One region of the Bacillus sp. SRI_025 genome, then DNA from elsewhere that is predicted to be linked to it. Evidence: predicted binding sites of a transcription regulator. Region 1 holds the regulator's gene; the other holds the start of a gene.

Region 1 (8,704 bases):
ACCTATTTATGTGGTCTAAAAGAAGGAGAAGAAGTAGCCTGCTTCCTGCATGAAGCGCAAGACGGATTCCAGCTGCCTCCTTCATCAGAAGTGCCGATGATCATGATCGGACCAGGTACAGGAATTGCTCCATTTAGAGGATTTGTTCAGGCAAGAGAAGTGTGGCAGAAGGAAGGGAAGCAGCTAGGCGAAGCCCACTTATATTTTGGCTGCCGTCACCCTGAGGAAGATGATCTATATTTTGATGAAATGCAGCTTGCCGCGCAAAACGGAGTTATCCATATCCATCGTGCTTATTCTCGTTACGATGAGCAAAAAGTATATGTCCAGCATTTGTTGAAAGAAGAAGGCGGCATGCTCATCGAATTGCTTGATCAAGGTGCCTACCTTTACGTGTGCGGAGACGGAAAAGTCATGGCCCCAGATGTAGAGGCTACACTAATCGATCTCTATCAAAACGAGAAACAATGCTCGAAGGAAACAGCTGAAAATTGGCTGACAGCCCTTGCAAATGACAATAGATATGTAAAAGATGTGTGGAGCTGACAAAAGGAAAGACCGCCAATTAGGCGGTTTTTTTCTATTCTCATAGAAAGAGATCGATAGAATGAAGGGGTGGGAAGATACAAAACACCTAATTTAAAAATGAAATATTTTGTAAAAAATAAGAATATTCTCTCATTTACTCCAATATGAAACAATCGTATGATTTTTGATATAGGACATAAAGGAGGAATATGATGAAAAAGGTGAAAATGTTACTCCCTTCTCTTCTCGTTTTTGGTGCTTTAAGTGTGCCTAGTTTTGCCCAAGCCACATCGGATTCAGTACTAACGTCTGATTATGACATGGTGACTTCTGATGGAAAAGTGATTTCTTCAAGTGATTTCCACAATGATACGAAAGCCCCCTCATCCTTTGACAAAGTGGATGATCTTTCTTCTACTGTTGGCGAAAAAGTAAAACCACTATCAAAATATTTAAAAGATTTTCAAACAAAAGTCGTCATTGGAGACGATGGTAGAACCAAAGTAGCAAATACAAGAATAGCACCATACAATTCGATTGCTTATATTACATTTGGCGGCTCCAGCTGTACAGGGACACTCATTGCTCCTAATAAAATTTTGACAAACGGACACTGCGTGTACAATACGGCATCGAGAAGCTATAGTGAAAAAGGAACCGTATATCCAGGTATGAATGATAGTACTGCGGTGAACGGTTCAGCAAAAATGACTGAGTTCTATGTGCCAAGCGGGTATATTAATACTGGTGCAAGTCAATATGACTTTGCCGTAATCAAAACCGATACGAATATTGGCAATACGGTCGGCTACCGATCCATCCGCCAGGTGACAAACTTGACTGGGACAACCATTAAAATCTCAGGATATCCTGGTGATAAAATGAGATCGACTGGCAAGGTGTCACAATGGGAGATGTCAGGTCCTGTGACGAGAGAAGATACGAATCTAGCATACTATACGATTGATACATTCAGCGGAAATTCAGGTTCTGCCATGCTAGATCAAAACCAGCAAATTGTTGGAGTTCATAACGCTGGGTATTCAAACGGAACGATGAATGGCGGTCCAAAAGCGACAGCTGCCTTTGTTGAGTTTATAAACTATGCGAAAGCGCAATAAAAAATAGAGCTTGTTTCCTTCATAGGGGACAAGCTTTTTTGTATGAATTCATTTAATAGAGGATTCATTTTTTTAACCTGTGGATTTGAGATTGAGAGCTACATCAATTTTTTCACATGTCATTCGCGAACCACTCATACATTAAAATGTCACATTTCCTTTAAGTCAAAACCATGCTTGAGATGGATGAGGAGGTCACGCGCTTTTGAAGATGAAAAGAGGCTGGATCGCTGCTGTCGCTTTATGTTTTGTGATATGGATGGGCATGTTGTTAGGTGGATTTGGAGAGAAGCAGGCAGCAAAAGGGGCTGATCGATATGATCATGTCGTTCAATTTCCAAAGGAAAGGTACCCTGAAACAGGCAGTCATATTCAAGAAGCCATTCGAAAAGGGCATTCAGATGTGTGTACCATTGACAGGAATGGAGCAGATGCCCGCAGGCAAGAATCATTAAAAGGGATTCCGACAAAACCTGGATTTGACCGGGATGAATGGCCGATGGCGGTTTGTCTTGAGGGAGGAAAAGGCGCAAGCGTTCAATATGTCAGTCCATCTGATAATAGGGGAGCAGGCTCATGGGTCGGGCACCAAATCAGCGGATTTCCTGATGGGAAAAGAATATTATTCATTGTGAAATAAATCTGAGGAAAAGGCACCCCTCGAGCGGGTGCCTTTTTTGTTTATGGCAGAGCGTATCCGAGCTGGCAGGGAAAAAAGATTCAGTGGTACAATCAATCTATAAGGTACAAAGACTGACAAGAAGAAAATGTGAAGGGACATTTGCTTATGGATAAGAACCGTGCATTATACGATTTTTTTATGCAGCATGCAGAGAAGCTGACTGAAACATGGTATGAATCAATTGAGGACGATGATCCAGAATCGATATATCGTTCAACAGATTCCAGCATCATTGCAGAGCTAAAACGGCAGAATCAAGATTATTACCAGCACTTTATACGAGCTATTATTGAAGACAAGACATATTTACATACTGAATTTAAAAAATGGTCTGAGGATTTAGCCAGTGATCCGAAGCATTTAAATACACCATTAGATTATGTCGTAAGAGAATACATGTCTAATCAAAGAGTCGTTCTGCATTACTTAAAAGAATTTATTAAACAGCGTCAAGGTGACATTGATATTGACCGCATTTTTTATTGGTATGATTTAATTTCCGAAGCGTTTAATATTTCAATCCATGTGTTTATCCAGCAATATGTGAAAAATACAACGAAGAAGCTTGTGGCTCAAAGAGATATGATTTATGAATTGAGTTCACCGGTGATTGTTTTAAAAAGCCAGATTGCGTTGTTGCCTTTAGTAGGTGATATTGACACAGCGAGAGCAAAGATTATTTTAGAAAATACGCTAAAACAGTGCTCGCAAAAAGGGGTTCAGCATTTATGTATTGATCTATCGGGTGTTGTCATTATTGATACAATGGTGGCTCATCAAATCTTTGACCTTGTTACGTCACTTCGGTTAATTGGAGTAGAGACGACCATTTCAGGAATTAGACCAGAAATTGCTCAAACAGCAGTACAGCTCGGGCTTCCTTTTAATGAATTTCGCACGGCATCATCACTTGCTCACGCGCTGGACCGCATGACTGAATTTTCTCCAATATAAAAACCAGGCCGATGAGAGGCCTGGTTTTTTATTTAGATGACAGCGTCAATTTGTGTGACTTTCCAATCTTTTTGTACTTTTTCGTACGTAACAGTTCGTTTTACTTTGCGTCCATCAAGTGTTGGGACAGTAAATTCATATGTGCGGACTGTTTGCTTCTTAGAAACAAGTTTAGGTGTGGCTTTTTCCCAATTGAGCATGTTATCTCCGTCACCGACTGGAACAGCCATTTTGCCTTTATGAACAATAAACTGATAATCTTTTAAACCATGTTTGATGGCATCTTGAGTGAACACTTGAGATAGGTAGCTGTTTAATTTTTTCTTTGTATCAAATGTTTTAGAAAGATAGTTGTATGTCATATCTTTATAGGTAAATGATTTTAATTTGTAATTAGAATGTTCTTTAATTTTGTAGCCTGACATTGCACTCCAAAAGTGTTCTCTTGCATCAAGGGCAATATGTAACGCTTCTTTATTTGTCAAAGCGGCTGATTTCTTGGAAGCGGCCAATGTTGTAGTTTGTAATGAGATCATAAGCATAATAGCAGTTAATAAAACAAATAATTTTTTCAAGGCAATTGCCTCCTTTTCTCAATGAAAACTTCTTATGTTACAAATGTTACAATAATTACAGTGATATTACAAGTATTAAATCTAAATGTTTTTTTATTTCTTTTGTTTCTAATTATATAACGTTTGAGGGAGACAAAAAGTTTTCATTTTTTTATTTTTCTTCTTAATGATTATTTAACCGTTCTAAAGAAGAACGAAACGTCTTTTGGAAAAATTTCTATTTAGACGTTTAACACACTTTTTTATTTATGACATATACTGTCGTGATGAATGTCTAAAGAAAGTGGTGTTTATTATGTATCATCCGTATGAAGGTGTGTGGAATGGGTACTCATATGATAGGCAGATGCAAGGATTTCCATCTGTTGGTATTCCTCAAGGTGGAGGGTTTCCTGGGTTTCCGATCGGAGGAGGTACTTGGCCAGGGCAAGGTTCAGGCGGACAATCTGCACCGCCGGCACCGCCGCAGCATATCATTTCGCAGTATCAACAAGCACTCTCGCAGCCACAGAGTATGCAGTCGCTTATATCTGGGCACGGTGTTGGCGGAGGTCATCAAACTGTACAATTTGCAGCGGGATGTAATAGAAGATGGACAATTGTGTTTTTGAGAAACGGTCAAGTATTTTTAATGTTCGTTCTTTCCTCACAGCCTTTTGGCCGAACAACTGGTTTTATATGGCCGAACTTTACATTTGGTTCCTTCCCAAGTTCAAGTATTCTTGCCTATTCTTGTGCATAAGAAAAAGCCGGTTCTCATCAGCAGCTGATGAAATACCGGCTTTTTTTAATGAATATTTCGAAATACGCCAATCACTTTACCTAGTATACTCACATTCTGTAAAATAATCGGTTCCATTGATGGGTTCTCTGGCTGTAATCTAAAGTGTGTATCTTCTTTATAAAAGCGTTTGACTGTCGCTTCATCTTCCTCTGTCATGGCGACCACAATATCACCATTGTTAGCGGTGCTTTGCTGACGCACGATGACATAGTCCTTGTCCAAAATACCTGCATCAATCATACTTTCTCCCATAATTTCAAGCATAAACACTTGTTCATCTGGTGCTGCAAAAGTCTCTGGAAGGGGGAAGTATTCTTCTACATTTTCAACAGCAGTGATAGGAAGGCCGGCCGTTACTTTTCCGATGACTGGAACGTTCATTACAGCACTCTTTGGAATATTCATTTCCTCTTCATCTAGTACTTCGATCGCTCTCGGTTTTGTCGGGTCTCTTCTAATTAAGCCCTTTGTTTCTAGTCTAGCTAAATGTCCATGGACCGTTGAACTGGATGCTAGACCGACAGCTTCTCCAATTTCACGGACGGATGGGGGATAACCCTTGCTTTTTACTTCATCTTTGATGAATTTCAGGATATCGAGTTGTCTTTTTGATAGCTTCGTCATCTTTTGCACCTCAAAACGTCAATTTTAAAGAAATTATAGCATGTTTTTCCTAACAGTACAAACATAGGTTCGAAAAAAACGTTTGACAGAAACATTTGTTCGTATTTATAATGAGTGACAGAAAGAGCGAACACATATTCTATTAGGAGAGATGACATTATGAGGTTAAAAGAATCTATTATTTTTATTGGGGTATTCTCATTCATCGTTGGCATATTTCTCTCACTTATTGCAGTCACAAGCCATAATGATACAAATCAGTATGTTAAAATAGAGGTTCAATCAGGTGATACTCTTTGGGGGTTAGCTGATCAAGTAAACGACAGCAAATCAATCGACAAAAATGCATTTATTGATTGGGTTACCGAACACAATGATCTTGCTTCAACTGAAATCCAGCCTGGCGACATTCTTGTTATACCCGTCAAAAAAGAGCATCCAGTCGTATATCAGCTTGCAACAGTACAGTAGAAAGGTCGATTTTAGACATGAACGCAATCATTTATGCGAGAGTAAGCACTGTCAAAGAAGAGCAGGAAACCTCGTTGAAAAGACAAGAAGAAGAACTGCTGGCGTTAGCTGCCATGCACAAGATGAATGTGGTCAAAGTCATCAAAGAAAAAGCAAGTGGATATGATTTAGATCGTGATGGTGTGTTTGAAATGCTTGCTGCACTGAAGGAAGAGTCAATCGATGCCGTTTTGATCCAGGATGAAACTCGTCTTGGAAGAGGACAAGCAAAAATTGCACTTCTTCATTGTTTATTTAAAGAGAACGTAAAGGTATACAGCGTGTTTCATAGAGGAGAGCTTGAGCTTTCAGAAGCAGATGAAATGGTCATTGAGATTGTAGGAGTCGTCGAAGAATACCAACGGAAAATTCATAACCTGAAAATCAAGCGGGGAATGAAAAGGGCAGTTGAGCGCGGATATCAGCCTGAACTGAATTTAAGGCAGCAGGACCATGCACCTGGCCGTGAGCGTATTGAAGTGCCGATTTCAGAAATTGTTCGATTAAGAAAAAACAATATGACATTCGCCGAAATTGCCGCAACTCTTCAGGCATTAGGTTTTGACATTTCAAAAGCAACGGTGCATAGAAGGTATCAAGAATATGAAAAAGACCTTACCACCTAAAGCGTGATTTGTTGTCAAAATGATTGATATTTAGTAGTATGTAGAGAAAATGCTTTAAAGGAGTTTGTCATGATTTCTAAAGAACAGCTTGCAAGAATAAATGAGCTTTCAAAAAAGTCGAAAGAGACCGGTTTATCAGACGCTGAAAAAACAGAACAAAAGCAGTTGAGAGAAGAGTATTTGAAAGCTTTTCGTTCTTCTATGAAAAATACACTTAAAACTGTCAAGATCGTTGATCCTGAAGGAAACGATGTCACACCAGAAAAATTAAAAAGAGAAAAAGATCAGAACCTTCATTAAGGCTGTGATTTCTTGAATTTTGAAAAGATGGGAAGATTATTCTCGTCTTTTTTCATATTTGCATAACTTTTTAGGTGATCGATAAACTAAATGTGACAAAATCCTTCTTTTTCAGCGTGAAATAGTTGTGAAAAAAGGACAGTAGATTTATGATAATGGTGTACACAAGATACGGAAGGGGATTTATATGGAAACGATTGAATTGAAATCTATTGCAACAATACGTACTCTCTCCATAGACGCAATTGAAAAAGCGAATTCCGGTCACCCAGGAATGCCGATGGGTGCTGCACCAATGGCGTACGCTTTATGGACGAATCACTTAAACGTAAGTCCGCAAAATCCAAAATGGTTTAACAGAGACCGCTTTGTTTTATCTGCGGGACATGGTTCTATGCTTCTATACAGCATGCTTCATTTAAGCGGATACAATCTGAGCATCGATGATCTAAAACAATTCCGCCAATGGGGAAGCAAAACACCTGGACATCCTGAATTTGGACACACAGAAGGCGTAGATGCCACAACAGGTCCTTTAGGCCAGGGAATTGCTATGGCAGTAGGGATGGCACTTGCAGAAAGACATCTTGCGGAAACGTATAACAAAGACAACTTTCAGGTTGTAGATCACTATACATACAGCATTTGCGGAGATGGAGACTTAATGGAGGGGATTTCCTCAGAAGCTGCTTCACTTGCTGGTCATTTAGGCTTAGGCCGTTTAATCGTTCTTTACGATTCAAATGACATTTCTTTAGATGGCGACTTAGATCGCTCATTCTCTGAAAATGTGAAGAATCGTTTTGAAGCGATGAACTGGGAAGTTCTTTACGTGAAAGACGGCAACAACATCGAAGAAGTAACAGCTGCTATTGAAAAGGCGAAACAAAGCACAGACAGACCTACTTTAATCGAAGTGAAAACAACAATCGGTTTCGGTTCGCCAAACCGTGCGGGAACGTCTGGTGTGCATGGTGCACCTCTTGGCAGCGAGGAAGCTAAGCTGACGAAGGATGCTTACTCTTGGACGTTTGAAGAAGATTTCCATGTACCTTCTGAAGTGTACGATCATTTCAAAGAAGCTGTCAAAGACGCTGGTCAGAAAAAAGAAGCAGCTTGGAATGAGCTGTTTGCGCAATACGAAAAAGAATATCCAGAGCTGGCAGCACAGCTGAAGCTTGCGATTGAAGGAAAGCTTCCTGAAAATTGGGACCAAGAGGTTCCTGTTTATGAAGCAGGTTCAAGCCTTGCCTCCCGCGCTTCTTCAGGCGAAGTGTTAAATGGCATTGCAAAGCAAGTACCTTTCTTTATTGGCGGGTCTGCTGACCTTGCTGGATCAAACAAAACAACGATTAAAAACACGGATGATTTCGGAAAAAATAATTATGCCGGCAAAAACATTTGGTTCGGTGTGAGAGAATTTGCAATGGGTGCGGCGCTCAACGGTATGGCGCTTCACGGCGGTCTTCGTGTATTCGGCGGAACGTTCTTTGTTTTCTCAGATTACTTAAGACCAGCGATTCGTCTTGCTGCCTTAATGGGACTTCCAGTCACATACGTCTTTACTCATGATAGTATCGCTGTTGGTGAAGATGGTCCAACACATGAACCGGTTGAACAGCTTGCTTCACTGCGTGCGATGCCTAACCTTTCCGTTATTCGCCCAGCAGATGGAAATGAAACAGCTGCAGCGTGGAAACTAGCTGTATCTTCAACTGATAAACCGACTGCACTAGTTCTTACTCGTCAAAACCTTCCAACGATTGACCAGGCACCAGAGAAGGCATATGAGGGAGTAGAAAAGGGTGGTTACGTTGTGGTTGAAGCAGCTGATGCACAGCCAGAAGCACTTCTACTCGCTTCAGGATCTGAGGTTGGTTTAGCCATTGAAGCCCAAAAAGCACTTGAAAAAGAAGGTATCCGCGCATCTGTTGTCAGCCTTCCTGCATGGGATCGCTTCGATCAGCAGTCAGACGAATACAAAGAATCCGTTCTTCCTA
Region 2 (8,704 bases), on a different contig from region 1:
TAGAGCAAGGGACCATTAGGCGGAATGTTCAGATGATGGGGAGGTTGATTTTGTTTTTACACGTTGAGATAAAAAGAAACCAAGAATGCCTGCGCCCATTAATACAATAAATAAAGATTGAAAACCACTCATGATCCCAATCAATGTAGACGAAATGATACTGCCAAAATATCGAAAGGTAGAGAAAATACCAGATGCTGAACCAGATAAGCTTTGATCAACAGACGTTAAAGAAGCCATCTGCATACTAGTCATTCCAATCCCTGATGAAATTCCACCTGCGATAAGTGTCACGATAAGCAGTGGTAAGGTAGGGTACTGACTGAGTGTGATTAACATGATCCCTGATAAAGTGAGACAGATAAATGAAAAGCCAATCATTTTTTTGGCGCCTTTTTTCGGATGGAGTCTTGCCCCTAGCAAGCCACTAATAGACATGCAAAGAGAAAATACCGATAGAATGATACCGCTTTGTGTATGAGACAGTGAAAGTTGTTGCTCCATAAACAGCGGCATAATTAGAAGGATGGCATACATGACAAAATTACTTAGCATGATCGACAGGTTTGCATTTGTAAATGAACTGTTTTTAAAAAGCGATAAATCGATGATCGGATTCTTTACTTTCCGTACATGTATAAAGAATAATGGAATGACGATCAACGCTAGAATTCCATAGATCAAGTATTCATTTAGCAAATGGCTTTTTGTGCATAGAATGAGTGTGGCAATCCCGATGGTTAAGTACAATGAACCAATGATGTCCACATTTGTTTGTAAGCGTGTATGGTTTATTTTTGGAATGAGTAATACGCCGGTCACAAGTGTAAGGAACAAGAATGGGATATTTACAAAGAATATAGAGTGCCAATCAAAACTCTGAATAAGAATCGAACCAATAAAAGGTCCAAGTGCGGCACCAATACCGGCTCCAAACCCAAAGTATCCCATTGTTTTAGACAGTTTTTCGGGGGATACTGTTGCACGAATCAATGCAATGCTATTCGGTGTTAAAATAGCACCACCAGCTGCTTGAATGGAACGAAAAGTGATAAGAAAAGCTAGATTAGGTGCTAAAGCACATCCAATCGAGCCAATTAAAAAGAGCATGACCCCAATTAAATACATTCGCCGGTGTCCATATATATCTCCTAACTTACCAGCGATAGGCTGAGTGACTGCCATGACAATAAGATAAATTGTGACAACCCAAGTGATGTTTGAAAGGGATTGATTATAATAAGTTGAAATGGATGATAGAGCGACAGCGATCATCGTTGAGTTGACTGGAACTAGTATAGCTCCAAGCAACAAAGAATAGATGACCAAACTCTCTTTTTTTAACCTCAATGTGTATACCACCTTTTGTAAAAAAGAAGAATTTCACCCTTTAAGCGGGAGAAATTCCTCTCATGAAAATGTGTGTGCATGTCTCAATAAAATCTTCTTTTTGTGTGAGCACGAGTTGTAGATCTTGCTCTAGCTGCTGAATGAAAAATCCAAAATACGTACTAATGAAGATGTCTGCATAAATGTCTTCTTTTCCTTTTAATACAAGATGCTCGGCACCCATCTTTTTGAAATATTGTATCAGCATTTCTCTTAGTTCTTGAGGATATATCTTTTCATGACTAGTTAAATCCTTAAACATAGCCGGTTCTCGCATGCTGATATAAATAAATTCTTTTTTGGAAGTCAAATCTTCAAGGAAATAGGTGCCGAGAAACTTTAAATCGGTGTATAAATCGCCTTTAAATTCTGCTTCTAGGGTTTTTGTCGGTGTTGATTTCATTTTCATAATGGCAGCAATGACGCCGCGTTTGTTTTTAAAGTTGCGAAAAATAGTTGCTTCACTCACATTCGCTTTTGTTGCTATTTCTTTGGTTGTTGTTTTTTGATAGCCCTTTTCAGTTAATAAATCCATTGTTGCGCGAATGATTCGTTGATTTGTAGATTTTAACAAGCATACTCACCTCAGGTTATGAATGTGTTTGCAACAAAGTAAGTATACCGATAAAACCTATGAGCGCCAATATCGTCCAAATGATAAGTTTATGAACGCGAATGCTGCTTTAATATCTGAATGCGCCCATTGCTGCCATCTACTGTCACAAGGTCACCGGATTGAAGTGTTTCAGTTGCTATTCTAGTACCTAAGACAGCTGGCATCATATACTCTCTTGCAATAATAGCTGAATGAGATAAAATGCCTCCAGCATCGGTGATGACTGCTTTCGCATCTCTAAATAAGCTCGTCCATAAAGGTGTAGTCGTTTTACAAACTAATATATCATCCTTTTGAAATTGTGAGAATTCATCAGCACATGTAATGACTTTTACTCTTCCAGAAACAATACCGCTGGATGCGCCAATTCCATGGATCACATCGTGTGTGTTGTGTTCATTTTCTCTTAATGAACCAAGCATTCTTTCCACTTGCTGCAATTCAGCTTCAGTTGGAGTGCCGGTGTAAGCTGGTGGTTGAATGGCTTCATTTTCTTTCATTTCCATTTTTCTTTGCTGGATAACCGAATCGAATGAGATAGACGTTGTGAGCGCTTTTTGTACCTCTTCATCGTAGAGATACCAAAGATCTTCTTGATGAGGAATGGCTCCTTTTTTTGCGAGAAGCTCACCAATTTTTAATAGATATACCCGGGCTTTTGCATCTAACATTGCATCAATGTAGAAGTGGTGGTCATCTCGGATATTCGCTGCTTGAAGGGCAAATTGATACAGCGTCTCAAATTTTGTTTTAAACGACTCATCCTTCACTTGACTCATAAAATGTTTATACGTCTCTTGTCTTTTAATCACTGCTTTTGCAAATTCTTCATCAAAATCACATTGGGACTGGATGTTATTTCTGATGATATCTAATATAAACTCCGGGTTTTCTACCCAAGTCTCATCCGTAAGGTCATGACTTTTAACAGATCGCCAGCCGTAAACTTGGAGAAAATCCTCCAATTTCGAAATGAAATGTTTCCCTTTTTCGAAGTGATTGAGTGCGTATAACAGGTCCGGGTTCTTTTCATGATGAATAAATGCCTGATGAAGTTCTGGATCTTGAAGGACATCCTTTGCTATATCAGATAGCAGCTTGTCTGTTTCAAGAGATTTGTTCATCACGCCTATCATCATTTCGTGCAGCAAGACGACTTGTGTTTGATCACCGGTATATGTTACAAGCATGTCTTCAATGATAGATGATAGTATGACTTGCGGTGTGACGATATCAAAATGATCATCATATGCTTGAATGTAAAAATCCTTTAATTCTTCAAAGCCGATGATGGCTTTTTCAATGGTCATAGGTTCATTCATTTGGCGATCGAGTTTTTCGTAAAATGGAAAGAAATTTTTCTCTAGAATCTCATACATCCGTTCACTTAAATGCGGAAATAGCTCAAATATACGTTCATCAAAAAAGGGTGCAGCTCCCTCTTGCGCTTCTGGCAGTGCGGGTGCTGAGTATAAGTGGCCTCTGTAAAGCTTAATATCTTTGATGTTCATATCAGGTACTTGATACTTTTCTCCATTTTTCTTCATCCCGCTTTTTAAGGCTGGTATGATCAGGCTTGAGAAAAGAGGGCTCGTTGGACCAGGCATATGATCATCCATTGAAATCCAGAATTCCTGCAGCTCATCTGGCTTCATTTGAAAAGAAGCACCCGCTGTTTCATTTACTGCTTTTGGGAGAGCTGTAGTAATCGGCCTCGCTTGAAGTAAATAAAACGCCCCATCTGCAATTCCAAATTCGATATCGACTCCATGTCCGTAAAGTTCTTCTACTTGTTTTGTGATTTGTGCGATTTCTATCAATTGATCATCGTTTAGGCAAAACTGGCCAGCCATTTCCTCCGCTACTGGTTCCTCGATGACACCCTCTTGGAAAGGAACAATTTGTAGCTCTTTCGCCCCAAGTGTTTTTTCAATCGAAAAGTTCTCTTTATCTACAATAAACGTGTCTGGTGTCACAAGACCGGAGACAATTGCTTCTCCCAATCCGTAGCTTGCGGTCAGCATCATTTCATTTGGTTTCCCCGATATGGGGTTCTCACTAAAGATGACACCGGAGACGTCAGAATGGATCAATCCTTGAACGACAACGGCCATAAGCGGCATCTCTTCCTCGTTTTCATTCATCTCTTCCTTATATTCTGTGACTCTCGCTGCAAAATAAGAAGACCAGCATTCTTTGACCGCCTGTAAAAATTCTTCATTTGTTTTGATATTTAAATAGGTCTCGTACTGTCCTGCAAACGAGGCGCCTTCGAGATCTTCAGCAACAGAAGAGGATCGTACTGCAACTGAGGGATAAGTCTTCCGCAAGGATTGAAAGGACGAGATCAGCTCTGCTTCCATTTGTGAAGGAAACGATGCTTCTTTGATTTTTTGAGAAAGGTTTTGTTCTGCTGGCTGCAGATTGTGATATGAAAGAAAGCTTTCAAAGCTGTTGGTTTTAATAATAAATCCATCTGGGACTGGCAGGCCGTGATTGTTTAATTTAATTAAATTCAGGCCTTTTGCCCCTGCGAGTGATGCGGATTCTTCAGCCGCATGAAATAAAACTGAATACATGGGAATGCCCCCTTATCCAAATAGCCAATGATTTGTATGTCTCTCTATTTTTTAAAATGATAGTGCGCACTATCATTTTAATCATAGAATTGATTGGATGTTATTGTCAAAGACGGAAAGACCTATCTTTACAAAGGGGACAATCTCACTAATTTTCTGCTATTTCTAAAACAAAAGTCTCCGAACATGAAGAAAAAAGGCAAAATTGAAAACTGTGAATTGTTCAATATGCCAATCTTTACTATAATCAAGGAAGTAGACCATGAAGAGGGAGGGTTTTTGTGATTACAAAAGCCATATTTGCACTAGTTTTTCCTTTCCTGCTCGTTATTTTATTTTCAAAGGTTACTTATAATCATTACGTAGGCATTGCGTTAACAGCAGCGCTTTTATTTGCTTCGTATATGAAAGGCTATACAGAAACCTACTTTATTGTGGGATTAGATATTATTTCTTTAGTAGCTGGGGCTTTGTTTATGGCTAAAAAAGAAATCGAAAAGAGAGAAAAAGCTGAAAAACATCAATGATGTTATCTTAATGCTGAAAGCTGACATGTTTTAAACAAGAGCTGTGCTTACGATTTCTAGTAAGCACAGCTTTCTTTTTCTGCTCATCGAATATCTCACTCCAAAATGTTCCATACTGAAAGGAAGGTTTTCTTAAGAGGGTTATTTGCCAAGGGAGAGAGGGTATGACTGTATTGGAAATAAAAATCAAGCGAGAGCCGAACTTTAGTTCGTATTTTTGTGTTCTTTTATGATAATATATTCATTAGATAGATTTCGTAACGAAACGGAGGCTTTGATGTGAGTGACCGCTTTGAATTAGTTTCTAACTATCAGCCCCAAGGAGATCAGCCAAAGGCGATTGAAAAGCTTGTTGAGGGGATCCATCAGGGGAAACAGCATCAAACGCTGTTAGGTGCTACAGGTACGGGAAAGACCTTTACTGTCTCCAACCTGATCAAAGAAGTGAACAAACCGACGCTTGTCATTGCGCATAATAAGACACTTGCCGGTCAGTTATACAGTGAATTCAAGGAATTTTTCCCGAATAATGCTGTTGAATATTTTGTGAGTTACTATGATTATTATCAGCCAGAGGCATATGTACCTCAGACCGATACATTTATTGAGAAAGATGCCAGCATCAATGATGAGATTGATAAGCTGAGACACTCGGCTACGTCCTCGTTATTTGAGAGAAGGGATGTCATCATCATTGCCAGTGTGTCCTGTATTTATGGCTTAGGTTCGCCAGAGGAATACAGAGAGCTTGTGCTGTCTTTGCGCACTGAAATGGAGATTGAACGCAATCAGCTCCTTCGTAAGCTGGTGGATATTCAGTATTCTCGTAATGATATAGATTTTCAGCGCGGAACCTTCCGAGTCAGAGGAGACGTCGTTGAGATTTTTCCTGCTTCACGAGATGAGCATTGTATCAGAGTGGAGTTTTTCGGTGATGAAATTGAACGTATTCGTGAAGTGGATGCGCTGACCGGAGAAATACTTGGTGATCGTGACCACGTGGCCATTTTCCCAGCATCTCACTTCGTCACAAGAGAAGAAAAAATGGAAAAAGCCATTATCAATATTGAACAAGAGCTAGAAGAACAGCTCGAAAAGCTTCGCGAAAATGGAAAATTGCTTGAAGCGCAGCGCCTTGAGCAGCGGACAAGATATGACCTTGAGATGATGAGAGAGATGGGCTTTTGTTCAGGCATCGAGAATTATTCAAGACATCTGACCTTGCGTCCTCCTGGTTCAACACCTTACACACTGCTTGATTATTTCCCAGATGACTTTATGATTGTTGTCGATGAATCGCATGTGACGATTCCGCAAATCCGTGCCATGTACAACGGGGATCAAGCGAGAAAGCAAGTGTTGGTTGATCACGGATTCCGCCTGCCATCAGCACTTGATAACAGACCGCTCACCTTTGATGAGTTTGAAAAGCATATCAATCATATCGTTCATGTATCAGCAACGCCTGGTCCATACGAGCTTGAGAAAACGCCTGAGGTTGTGGAACAAATTATCCGTCCAACAGGATTACTTGATCCAATTATTGAAGTCCGTCCGATTGAAGGACAAATTGATGACTTAATTGGAGAAATTCATTCACGAGTTGAGAAAAATGAGCGTGTGCTTGTGACCACACTGACGAAGAAAATGTCTGAGGATCTCACAGATTACTTAAAAGAAATCGGAATCAAGGTGAATTACCTGCATTCAGAAATTAAGACCCTTGAGCGGATTGAGATTATCCGTGATTTGCGTCTCGGTAAATATGATGTGCTTGTTGGAATCAACCTTCTTCGTGAAGGACTGGATATTCCAGAGGTGTCGCTCGTGGCCATTTTAGATGCGGATAAAGAAGGCTTTTTGCGCTCTGAAAGATCCCTCATCCAGACGATTGGCCGTGCAGCGAGAAATGCAGAAGGCCGGGTCATTATGTATGCAGACAATATGACAAAATCGATGGACATTGCGATTCAAGAAACGAAGCGAAGACGAGAACAGCAAGAAGCATATAACGAGAAATTTGGGATTACCCCACAAACCATCCATAAGAAAATTCGAGATGTTATTAAGGCAACAAAGATACATGAGGATTCGGAAGAATACGAAACAAAAGCAGCACCAAAGCTTTCGAAAATGAGCAAAAAAGAAAGAGAAAAAGTGATCGAAAAAGTCGAGATGGAAATGAAAGATGCAGCAAAAGCGCTTGATTTTGAAAAAGCAGCAGAATTAAGAGATCTATTGCTAGAGCTAAAAGCGGAAGGATGATTGCCTGATGGCTATGGAACGAATAGAGGTGAAAGGTGCTAGAGCCCACAACCTTAAAAATATTGATGTGAATATCCCGCGTGACCAGCTAGTGGTCATTACGGGGTTATCTGGTTCAGGAAAATCGTCGCTTGCCTTTGATACCATTTATGCAGAAGGTCAGCGCAGGTACGTTGAATCTCTTTCAGCGTACGCACGCCAATTTCTTGGGCAAATGGATAAACCGGATGTAGATGCCATTGAAGGTCTTTCTCCGGCGATTAGTATTGATCAGAAAACGACGAGCCGAAACCCTAGATCAACAGTTGGTACTGTCACTGAAATTTATGATTATTTGCGTCTCTTGTATGCTCGAGTCGGAAAACCGATTTGTCCTATACATGGGATTGAAATTACGTCACAAACGATTGAGCAGATGACAGATCGTATTTTAGAGTATCCTGAAAGAACGAAATTACAAGTGCTTGCCCCAGTTGTTTCCGGCCGCAAAGGAACACATGTGAAAGTACTTGATCAAATTCGGAAGCAGGGCTATGTGCGAGTGAGAGTCGATGGAGAGATGGAAGACCTTTCAGAAGATATCGAGCTTGAAAAGAACAAGAAGCATTCCATTGAAGTGGTGATTGATCGTATCGTGGTGAAGGAAGGCGTGGCTGCTCGTCTGTCTGACTCACTTGAAACCGCACTGCGGCTGGGCGAAGGCCGAGTGATGATTGATGTGATTGGACAAGAAGAGCTGTTATTCAGCGAACATCATGCTTGTCCGCATTGCGGGTTCTCTATTGGTGAACTTGAGCCGAGAATGTTTTCATTTAATAGTCCTTTTGGTGCCTGCCCGAGCTGTGATGGGCTCGGTTCCAAACTAGAAGTCGACCCTGAGCTTGTCATTCCTAATAAGGATCTGACTTTACGTCAGCATGCCATTGCACCATGGGAGCCGCAAAGCTCGCAATACTATCCTCAGCTTCTTGAGGCCGTATGTACACATTATGGCATCGACATGGACATTCCAGTGAAAGATATCCCATCGCATTTATTCGATAAAATTTTATATGGAAGCGGATCTGAACGGATTTATTTTAAATACGAAAATGATTTTGGACAGGTACGTGAAAATGAAATTGAGTTTGAAGGTGTTCTTCGTAATATTGAACGACGCTATAAAGAAACCAGCTCTGATTATATTCGTGAGCAAATGGAAAAATATATGGCGAATCAGCCATGTCCGACATGTAAAGGATATCGTCTGAAAAAAGAAACGCTGGCGGTTCTCATCAATGGCAAGCATATCGGAGAAATCACCGATTTGTCTGTCTCTGATGCCCTTG

The links. Region 1 encodes LexA, which represses DNA repair genes until DNA is damaged. Its sites were predicted from a motif close to CGAACATATGTTCG; they were not measured.
Region 2: the regulator LexA is predicted to act here: its motif matches at 5,310-5,323, upstream of uvrB (excinuclease ABC subunit UvrB).

Annotation. Positions count from the first base shown of each region.
Region 1 is NZ_JBYEGB010000004.1:320,690-329,393, forward strand. It holds gene AC20OE_RS13890 (bifunctional cytochrome P450/NADPH--P450 reductase) at 1-546, shown strand, start outside; gene AC20OE_RS13895 (trypsin-like serine peptidase) at 741-1,649, shown strand; gene AC20OE_RS13900 (NucA/NucB deoxyribonuclease domain-containing protein) at 1,909-2,289, shown strand; gene AC20OE_RS13905 (STAS domain-containing protein) at 2,437-3,285, shown strand; gene AC20OE_RS13910 (IseA DL-endopeptidase inhibitor family protein) at 3,318-3,860, opposite strand; gene AC20OE_RS13915 (hypothetical protein) at 4,156-4,602, shown strand; gene lexA (transcriptional repressor LexA) at 4,648-5,268, opposite strand; gene yneA (cell division suppressor protein YneA) at 5,428-5,739, shown strand; gene AC20OE_RS13930 (YneB family resolvase-like protein) at 5,757-6,404, shown strand; gene AC20OE_RS13935 (DUF896 domain-containing protein) at 6,474-6,704, shown strand; gene tkt (transketolase) at 6,892-8,704, shown strand, end outside.
Region 2 is NZ_JBYEGB010000001.1:347,895-356,598, reverse strand. It holds gene AC20OE_RS01870 (MFS transporter) at 16-1,350, opposite strand; gene AC20OE_RS01865 (TetR/AcrR family transcriptional regulator) at 1,391-1,963, opposite strand; gene AC20OE_RS01860 (PEP/pyruvate-binding domain-containing protein) at 2,053-4,584, opposite strand; gene AC20OE_RS01855 (CsbA family protein) at 4,866-5,111, shown strand; gene uvrB (excinuclease ABC subunit UvrB) at 5,391-7,376, shown strand; gene uvrA (excinuclease ABC subunit UvrA) at 7,384-8,704, shown strand, end outside.